One region of the Blautia sp. Marseille-P2398 genome, then DNA from elsewhere that is predicted to be linked to it. Evidence: riboswitches for the same ligand, from Rfam matches in the RefSeq annotation. Region 1 holds a riboswitch; each other region holds the start of a gene.
What was found. Region 1 has a riboswitch for cobalamin ahead of ACESZG_RS18175 (ABC transporter substrate-binding protein). Riboswitches for the same ligand answer to the same signal wherever they lie in the genome.
Positions count from the first base shown of each region.

Region 2: it holds a riboswitch for cobalamin, as region 1 does, so the genes downstream of both, ACESZG_RS08565 (hypothetical protein) here and ACESZG_RS18175 (ABC transporter substrate-binding protein) in region 1, are expected to answer to the same signal.
Region 3: it holds a riboswitch for cobalamin, as region 1 does, so the genes downstream of both, ACESZG_RS04730 (sirohydrochlorin cobaltochelatase) here and ACESZG_RS18175 (ABC transporter substrate-binding protein) in region 1, are expected to answer to the same signal.

Region 1 covers NZ_CAXSTD010000024.1:15,454-18,739, forward strand. The annotation lists gene ACESZG_RS18165 (ABC transporter ATP-binding protein) at 1-577, shown strand, start outside; gene ACESZG_RS18170 (ABC-2 transporter permease) at 574-1,224, shown strand; cobalamin riboswitch at 1,300-1,580, shown strand; gene ACESZG_RS18175 (ABC transporter substrate-binding protein) at 1,695-2,819, shown strand; gene ACESZG_RS18180 (iron ABC transporter permease) at 2,834-3,286, shown strand, end outside.
Region 2 covers NZ_CAXSTD010000006.1:61,692-64,977, forward strand. The annotation lists gene ACESZG_RS08560 (hypothetical protein) at 1-1,114, opposite strand, end outside; gene ACESZG_RS08565 (hypothetical protein) at 1,233-1,970, opposite strand; cobalamin riboswitch at 2,119-2,329, opposite strand; gene ACESZG_RS08570 (hypothetical protein) at 2,836-2,982, opposite strand.
Region 3 covers NZ_CAXSTD010000003.1:73,749-77,034, reverse strand. The annotation lists gene ACESZG_RS04735 (hypothetical protein) at 1-274, opposite strand, end outside; gene ACESZG_RS04730 (sirohydrochlorin cobaltochelatase) at 599-1,996, opposite strand; cobalamin riboswitch at 2,197-2,374, opposite strand; partial or broken gene hisI (phosphoribosyl-AMP cyclohydrolase) at 2,568-2,894, opposite strand; gene hisB (imidazoleglycerol-phosphate dehydratase HisB) at 2,973-3,286, opposite strand, start outside.

The DNA.
Region 1 (3,286 bases):
GGGCGTGGCCAATATTATGAAAAGCATATATCCGGATTTTGACAGAGAGAAATTCCTGCAGCAGTGCAGAAGATTCAATCTGCCCACAGACAAGAAAATCAAAGAATTTTCCACTGGCATGAAAGCAAAGTTTAAAGTACTGGCAGCATTAAGTCATAAGGCAGAACTGCTGATTCTGGATGAGCCCACAGTTGGTCTGGATGTGATTGCCAGGGATGAGGTGCTGAACATGCTGAGAGAATATATGGAAGAAAATGAAAGCAGTTCTATTCTGATCAGTTCGCATATTTCATCAGATCTGGAGAGTCTTTGTGACGATTTTTATATGATCCATGCCGGAAAAATTATTCTTCATGAGGATACAGATGTACTGCTGTCAGATTATGCAGTTCTTAAAGTTTCAGAAGAAGAGTATGAAAAACTGGATCAGCAATACCTTATTAAGATCCGGAAAGAAGCTTATGGATACAGGTGTCTGACAAACCAGAAACAATTTTATATGGAAAATTACCCGGATGTTGTAATTGAGAATGGAAAGATTGATGATCTGGTAGTGATGATGGAGGAACAGGTATGAAGGGATTATTTGTAAAGGATATAGAACTGATGAAACAGCAGAAACAGTTTTTTATCCTGGTTGTTGTAATGGAAGTCATCCTGAATCTGGCAGGAAGCGGGAGTGTCAGTTTTGCTACAGGATATTTTACGATTGTCACAGCAATTTTTGCCATTACGACTATAAGTTATGATGAGTTTGATAATGGTCTTGCGTTTCTTATGACCTTGCCGGTTACCAGAAAACAGTATGTGGCGGAAAAATATCTGCTGGGAGCAGGGCTTACGGCTGTAGCGTGGGGAATTGCAACGATAACGGGAGTAATCTGTAAAGGTGTGGCAGAGCTTCAGGGGTGTCTGAGTGAGACTATCATTGGCAGCCTGATATACATTCCACTGGCACTTCTTATGCTGGCGGTATCGCTCCCGCTTGTAATACATTTTGGAGCGGAAAAAGGACGTTATATTGCAATGGTCATGTGGGCTATTATATTTGCCGTAGTTTATATTCTGATAAAAACAATGGGACTTTCAGCAGACGCAGTCGATGCATGGCTGAATGGACTTAACCGGGGAATGGTATTGGCTGGAGTTGTATTGTTTACAGTAATTGTATATATGGGGTCTTTTGGGATTGGTGTCCGGCTTATGGAGAAGAAAGAATTCTGATGTGTCTCGAATATGGTTGTAATTATAAAAGCAGTGTGCTAAAATTGTATCAGCGTAATTGAATAAGCTGTTAAGTGAACATTATCATATGCAGATTTTGTGTATGGTAATGTGAGAGGGAATCAGGTGAAATGCCTGAACGGTTGCGGCCACTGTATACAGAAAAAAGCGGGATTGTAATATGTCATTGCATAAATATGTGAGAAGGCGGAATCCGGCTGTCAGAGAGTATCTGGAAATATTTCTGATACAACATTCATGAACTGCTGAAGCATGGATGTTGTATCAGTTTTTATTTTATGGGAACTTTCTGTGATCTGTGAGTCAGGAAACCTGCCTGACAGCGTAAAGAAGGAGCTTCCGTAAAAAGTATCCGTTATTTTTATCACTTCTATTTTACTTTTTCTGAAGTCCCATCTTTTCGGTTACACGAACAGGTAAATAACATATACGAAAAGAGAGGAAGTCAAATGAAAAACAGGTATTTATCCACAAGAATCATGGCAATTATGATGGCAGCAGCTATGGCTGTCTCCGCAGCTCCGGCAGCTTTTGCAGCAGAGAGAGCAGACTCTGAGACAATCAAAGAGGACAACCAGCCGGCAGCAGATGCAGACTCTGATACACAGGAAGATGCAGACGCGCAGGATTCAGCAGATGCAGATAAAACAGCAGACGCAGAAGGTACAAAGACAGAATATCCTCTGACCATCACAACCTATGATTATGATGGAAATGAAATCGAAACAACCTATGAAAAGGCACCGGAGAAAGTTCTTGCTGTATATCAGGGAAGCATTGAAACCATGCTTGCACTTGGTCTGGAAGACCGCCTGGTAGCTACAGCAGGTCTTGACAATGAAGTTCCGGATGAACTTAAAGATGCATTTTCAAAAACAAATTATCTTGATGAATTTACCCCATCCCTTGAGACTGTAACGATGTTGGAGCCAGACATGATCTTATCCTGGAGCTCCCTGTTTTCTGATAAAAATCTCGGAAATGTAACAGACTGGATCGACAAAGGCTGCAACACTTATTACAACACAAACACACGCCCTGACGGAGACAGAACTCTGGAAAATGAATTTACAGACATCTTAAATCTTGGAAAGATTTTTGATGTACAGGACAAAGCACAGGCAATCGTAGATGATGCAAAGGCAGTGATCGATAAAACTCTTACAGCAACAGCAGATGTAGAAGAGAAACCAAGCGTAATGGTTCTGGAACCTCTTGGAGAAGATATCACAAACTATGGTGCAAAGAGCCTTGGTGGAGATATGGTAACACAACTGGGTGCGACTCTGGCAAACCCGGATGCTTCTACAGCAGGAAAAGAAGATATCATTGCAGCAAACCCTGATGTGATTTTTGTTGTATACATGCCATATGCAGGTGATGATCCGGAAACTGTAAAAGAAAGCCAGCTTGCCGTTATCAAGGATGACGAAGCACTTCAGAGCCTTGACGCTGTAAAGAACGGTCGTGTTTATCCGATCATGCTCAGTGAAATGTACGCAAGTGCAACACGTACACAGGATGGTATTGAAACTTTCGCAAAAGGATTATATCCGGATGTGAATCTTGACTGATTGAGGACATAACAGTGAAAGAACAGGTTTCACAGACAAAAAAAGGCAGTGTGCTCAGGACATCCATGTATGTGGCAGTTCTTATCGGGCTTGCGGCATTTCTGATTTTTTCCATTCTTGCAGCAATCACTTTTGGAAATGCAGATCTGTCACTGAAAGATGTTTACAGTGTCATTGCATATAAATTGTTTCATATCAAAAGCCTGTCCGCCTATGCAGAAGGCGCAGTTCACGATGTTGTGTGGCTGATCCGGCTGCCCAGAGTCCTGCTGGCTCTGGCAGTTGGAATGGCTCTTTCCGTCTGTGGCGTAGTTATGCAGGCGATTGTCCAGAACCCACTGGCAGATCCGTATGTACTTGGTATTTCATCCGGTGCATCCCTTGGTGCAACACTGGCGATCATGCTTGGAGTTGGTGGATTTCTCGGTGGAAACTCAGTTGGTGTTCCTGCATTTATTGGTGCAATG
Region 2 (3,286 bases), on a different contig from region 1:
AATCTCTGGGTACGCTTGTACTCCATACTTTAGGTTCAGTGGAAGCCTGAACTTTAAGAGTTATTTCTTCGGTTTGTGGATTATAATATGGATAGCCATTATTATCTTCTGGGGAAATAGTCCATTTTTTATTAAAGTCAAACCCTTCATAAGTTCCCTGGTTTTTCATTTCAGACGTAGTTTTGCCAAAATCAGCATAATTAGGAAACTCTTTATTATTATCTCTATTTGTAATATATTCAGACATGATTTTAATGTCTGGCATATTTTCTTTATCATAATAACAATTGGTTGCACTTGCTGACGTACTAAAAAAACTTTTTCGTGTAAATGAAACACATAGATATCCCCATGTATTATCTTTTATTTTGGGTTCCAGTTCATCTGCTAATGACTTTATTGCTTCCGAATACTGTCCATATCCTATACAATTTTGGTAAGTTATTCCAGTATTAATTGTTCCTAATTGACAAAATTCAAATGATAAATCATTATCAACAATATCGTCAGCTATTTCTTCGATTGTTTTTTCACTCTGCAAATCGTAAGTTATTGCTATGGAAGAATCCATTAAAGTTCCGTTTCCCTCGATTGCACCTATATAAACATCTGTATCTTCATCGTCATAAATACAAGTTACGTTTCCTTTAATTGTTATTCCTTTTGCAATTCCATCACATCGCGAAAAGACAGTTTGAAATTCATCTGTTTCGCTATTATATGCATATGATTCATCAATTTGTACATTTATATTTTCTACAATTCCATTGTCATTTATACGAAAAGGAAATACAGCAATGTTTTCTTTTGCTTCTTTTGAAGCATATGTAATGGTGTGTCCTTTTCCGTTCAATATGCCGCCAAAACTAGATGTTGCTTCTGGAACATCTGAAATGTCAATGTCATTACATAGTATAACCGTTTTATTATTATAATTTTGTATATTTTCGATAAAATTATAATAATCTTGTTCTGTATTAATACAGTATTTCCCTGTTGAATCTTGTGATAATATATCTGAATTAGCTTTTACAAGATAGGCATTACTAAATAATAGAAAAGCTGAGAATATTAACTGATATAAGATTTTTTTTTCTTTTTTCTTTTTCTTCATATCTATTTACACCCTAAAATTAAAATAATATGAAAAAGACGAAGAACTAATGCTTTATAAAGTGAAACTTTATAAAGCATTAGTATCTTCATCTTTTTATTTGCTATTAAAATTTACTTTATTTCCAACCCGGAACCTGAATCCACTGATCTCCCTGCTGAACATAACTGGAAAATCCAAGATCTAATCCCATCATCATAGAAAAATCTAAGCATACAGTGTGTTCTTTAGTGTCGGAAAGTACAGTATCAACACCTAAGTTATCTGTATTACCATCAATAATAGTCATCCAACCTGAATAATTATTATAGTCTTTCTCAGAAAGCCAATCTGTTTTATGTACTATATTGTTCCAGGTTGAATTTTTTGTAACCTTCATGCTTTCTGTTTCTGTTGTATTAAGATTTGATAATTTGAAATATTTTCCTCTTCCGTTAGCAAGAGAGTTTGCTGTTTTATTTGCTGTACCATCATCTGCAAATACTTTCCCTAAATCGCTATTAGCATGATTTTCCATTTTAACAGCTGGAATATAATTTCCATACTGACTATCATACCAACTTAAAACTCCTTGATAATGATAAGTTTTACCATTTAAAGTCTCTTTTGTTTCAGTATCAGATCCCGAAACTGCTTTCAGAACATCTAGTGCAGTAACAGAACCGTTGGAATTTGTTACTGTAACAACTTTTTCTGGCACAATGTCTGGTGACGCACTATTTTTTCCTGTTAAACCAGTTGTCTTTATAGACACTTTTGCAGTTACTGTATCTGCCATAGCCGGTACTGCTGTGCTTCCTACCATTGTTGTTGCCATTAAGAATGCAATCACGCTTTTTCTTACTTTCATGTTCATTTTGTTTCCTCCTTAATTAAATGTATTATTTTTTTGCAGGTTATCCTGCAAAATATATCATTTCGCAGCCTTTTCAGACCACGTTTGATACCTGTTTTCCATAAGAAAGGGTATAAAAAATAAACCTCCGTTATGCCTACAGATATTTGTTTTTTATTTTTACTAAAGTCCGTCTCCTGACTTAAAGTTCCAGAGTATTTTTCAGACATACTCTAACCTACTTACTGCCCTTCTCAGAAATAATTTCCAATGGCTTCGCAGTGTTCGTCCTTATTACAGTGGGGATGAGACCGTACCGGTATCTCACCGGATTTCCAAAAGCTAAAGATAAAGAGATAACGTTACTTCCGATATTCTGTTATCAAAGTGCAAAAAAAATCCCTGCCGGATTCGGCAGGGAATATCAATGTACAAACCAAGAATCCACTCCTATCCTTTATATTAAAGTATCCCTTATGAATACTTCTACAAGAATACAGTGAATTGCAGACTGAATATACTACAAGGGACGAAAGCCCTGTTTGGGATTCTCACCCAACGATTCTTCAATCATTACCGTAGTAATGAGCTGTACATGTGCGCTAAACGCTATTCGTTTTTTACGAAACCATCTTAACATTTTGTCCATAATTTGTCAATATCCCGATTACAAATAATTACTTCCCTTATTATCCCCGGAATACGTCTGAGAAAACACTCTTTTACAGAATCTCCACAATGCGGAATATACAAATCAAAGGAATGATCTTCCACACCTCTGTTGTGAATTACTCGGCAACTGAGTTACCAGAGCATCTGAATTAAGGCGGGATACCGCCTTTTTTCAGGGTGCATCCATGGCACCACTACTGTTTGCTCTTTAGAGCTATACAGCTACTTTTATTATTTCCGGTGTTTTCAGTCCGGTTACGGACAGTTCTTTTTTTACTCCGGATACGGAGTGATATTTTCTCAGGATATTATATGCGCCTACGGCATCTGCGTTATAGGTTCTGTTTCCCTCTCTGTACAACCCTCTCTCTTTCCGTTTGGACGGCTCTGCATATCTTTTCCCTACTTCCGGTGACAGCGGACTGCACTGGCTGGTATAACTTTCTTCCTATTACAATATATTTATGGTTAATATCCCTTACATCCAGTAAGGAATTATCCATCTTGTTGCTTAAGCTGTTAGAATGTAGGTAGCAATTGGATATCTTTTTCTTCCTTGGACTTCGCGTCCGTAAAACAGACTGATAACCAGTTCCTCATTCGCAGCGTTCGTTTTATGCAGGTTGAATCACCTTAGGTGCATTCGTGTCACACCACAGTAGATT
Region 3 (3,286 bases), on a different contig from region 1:
TTCCATCGTTTGCTTCATTTACATGGAACATTCCGCTGTCTGTATCAAATTCTGCTGTGTAGGTGCCATCCTCTAATGTATCACTCTTGGATGCATCTGTTTCTTTATTATCTGTGTTTTCTGAATCAGCATCTTTTGCAGTTGTTTCTTCTTTATCAGTGGTTTCTTCTGTTGCCGTATCAGTATCTGTCTTTGCAGCAACCGGGCTTGTACCGATCAGAGTAGCTGAAATAGTAAGTGCTGACATTAATAATGTAAATGAACGTTTCTTCATGATTATTTCTTCTCCCTTATCTTCATATTTTTTATAGTTTTTTCTATCGTGCTGTTCAACCCATCTGCTGCAGAGCAACAGGCTTTTGAACAGGTGATGGCAAATATATTATAGTAATTCCAGAAAATAATGCAATTAAGACAGTTCCTCTGGATCTTTCTCAGATGTGCGCACGTTACTGTGAACGGAATGAACAGAAACGTGCGAACTGTTTGCAGTATTTTATGGAATTGCTATGACTTCTTTTTTTCTTATCATATAATATATCTGCCCGGAAACTTTTGCAAGTTCTCCGGGCAGTTTATCTTGTTTGAACAATATTTTTTATTCAGCGTCAGCCTCTGCAGTATCAGCTGTTGTCTCAGCTGCGTCATCTGCCTGTGCATCGTCTGCACTGTCATCTGTTGCTTTGGCATCAGTATCTTCTGCTGCTGCATCGTCAGATGCTCCAAGAGAATCAATTGCTGCTTTTGTATGAGCCACATACAGATCTTCTACTGCTGCGATTCTTCCAAGACCTGCGATCTGACAGTCAACACTGTCGAAATCACCGGATGCCTCAAACTGAGATTTCCAGGAATCTGCATCATCACCAGCCATATCATTGTTAGCGTGGTCTCCGGCAACAACCATCAGAGGACGAAGGATTACATTCTTGAATCCTGCTTCTTTTACTTTCTCGATAACCTTGTCACATGCTGTGTCTTCCGGTTCTCCCTCTACAGTTCCGATGAAAGCGTTTGTGAATCCAAGATCATCCATCTGTGTCTGCATCTGGTCATAGGTTACGTTAGCTGTATGGGATGTACCATGTCCCATGAATACAAATGCTGTGCCTGCATCTGCTGCTGCTTTCATATCATCAAATCCAGCTTCCTTGCAGGCTTCATCTGTGATCGCCTGAGCAACTGCTTTCTTGTCATCATTGATCACTGTAGCGTCATCACCAACTTCACCGAGCATTGGCTCTGCAATTGCAACAGATTCAAATTTGTCTTTGTATCCATCAATTGCCTCTGTCATTTCATCATATTCTGCACCATGCATCAGATGTGTCGGCTGTACAACAAGATTCTTAACACCGTTAGCTACTGCACGGTCAAGAGCTTGCTGCATATTATCGATTACTTCATCATCTCTTGCCTGTACATGGTTGATGATAATCTGTGCTGTAAATGCACGTCTTACTGACCAGTCCGGATATGCTTTTGCAAGGGCATCCTCGATTCCTTTGATATCCTCTGCACGGCTGTCGTTGAAGGATGTACCAAAACTTACTACAAGAAGTTCATTCTCACCAATCTCATCCTGGTTACGAGGATCATCTTTGGAAGCATCACCTGTGTCACGTCCAAAGTATTCAGGGCTTGCTTCTTCACCTGTTACCAGTTCTTTCTGAGCATCTGTAAGTTTGTCCCATGCTTCTTTTGCTGCTTTGCAGTCTTCGTCAGTTGTGTCTGTTCTTTCCTGAACATAAATCTTATCGATCAGGGCACCAACTTCGTCTGCGGCTTTCTGATCATCATCAGAAGCTTCTGTTGTATCATCAGATGCTTTCTCTGTATCTGCTGCATCTGCATCGTCTGCAGCTGCTTCTGTGTCATCTGCAGCCTCTTCTGTTGCTGCATCATCAGATGCAAAAGCAACTGTACCTGTTGCTGCTGTCATGGAACAGGTCATGGATACTGCCAGTAATAAGGCTAACATGGATTTTCTTTTCATTTCGTTTTTCCTCTTTTATTTCTCGTATTTCCGGACAATTGTATGCACAAAAAAGGCAACTGCATATTCTGCAGCTACCGCCTTCCCATAAATACATGGTTTATATGTACCAGATATATCTGTAATTTCCGATTCTGTCTGATTCATTTAATAAAAGAGCTATGTATCGTTATGAGAATACAGGTTCTGTATACCGCAGACCTTAAATTCTACGCCAAGGCAGTTCTCCTGACTTCGATCATCGCTGTTTCTCCCTTCCCGGTTTCCCAGTGGTTTCTGAAAAGCAGCTCCCATACACAGTGACGGTATCGCTCCGGATTCTCACCGGATTCTCTTTTGCGCATCAAGTACGATGCAACCTTTGCGTTATAACATTGCACATATTCAATTCGGATATTCTTTTTTTATCACATTTTACCAAAAATGTCAATACAATTCGTGTATATTTTCCTTTAATGTTTGGCATTAGTGTTACTGTTCACTCCGTTCACAGTAACGTAGCCAAAATTCATTCCAGATTGCCTGCGGCAATGGAATTTTGGCTTGTATATTATCGCGTTATTCATTACACTTCTGTCAGGGTTTTGAAAAAACAGGTTCTGTTTCCGGTATGGCAGGCTGCACCGATCTGCTCTACTTTAGCAAGGATCGTATCATTGTCGCAATCCAGTGTAAGGGATTTTACAAACTGGAGATGTCCGGATGTGAGTCCCTTCGTCCAGAGTTCATTGCGGCTTCTGCTCCAGTAAGTCATTTTACCTGTTTCAAGAGTGGTATTAAATGCTTCTTCATTCATATACGCCAGCATCAGCACTTCGTTTGTCTGATAATCCTGGGCTATAACAGGTACCATTCCATCACTGTTTAATTTAAAATCAGACCATGCGATGCTGCTTTTTAAATTCACTGTATTTTCCATTTTCTGTCTCCATCTAATTTATTGATTGCCATAAATCATTTCGTAAATTTTCAAATTTTACAAACTGCCCTTGGTAGACAGAATATCTGTGATCCTTGGATCATAGGATGTGGCTGCGTCCAGTGCTTTGGCAAAACTTTTGAACATTGCTTCTGCTACATGGTGATTATTCCCACCTGCCAGAACCCTGATATGAAGATTCATGCCACAGGCATAGGAAATGGCATAGAAGAACTCTTTTACCATTTCCGTAGACATGTCACCGATCCTGTCTGTGGTAAACTCTGCATCCCATACAAAGTAAGGTCTTCCGGACAGATCGATCGCACAGAGCACCAGGGATTCATCCATGGGAAGGATGCAGCTTCCAT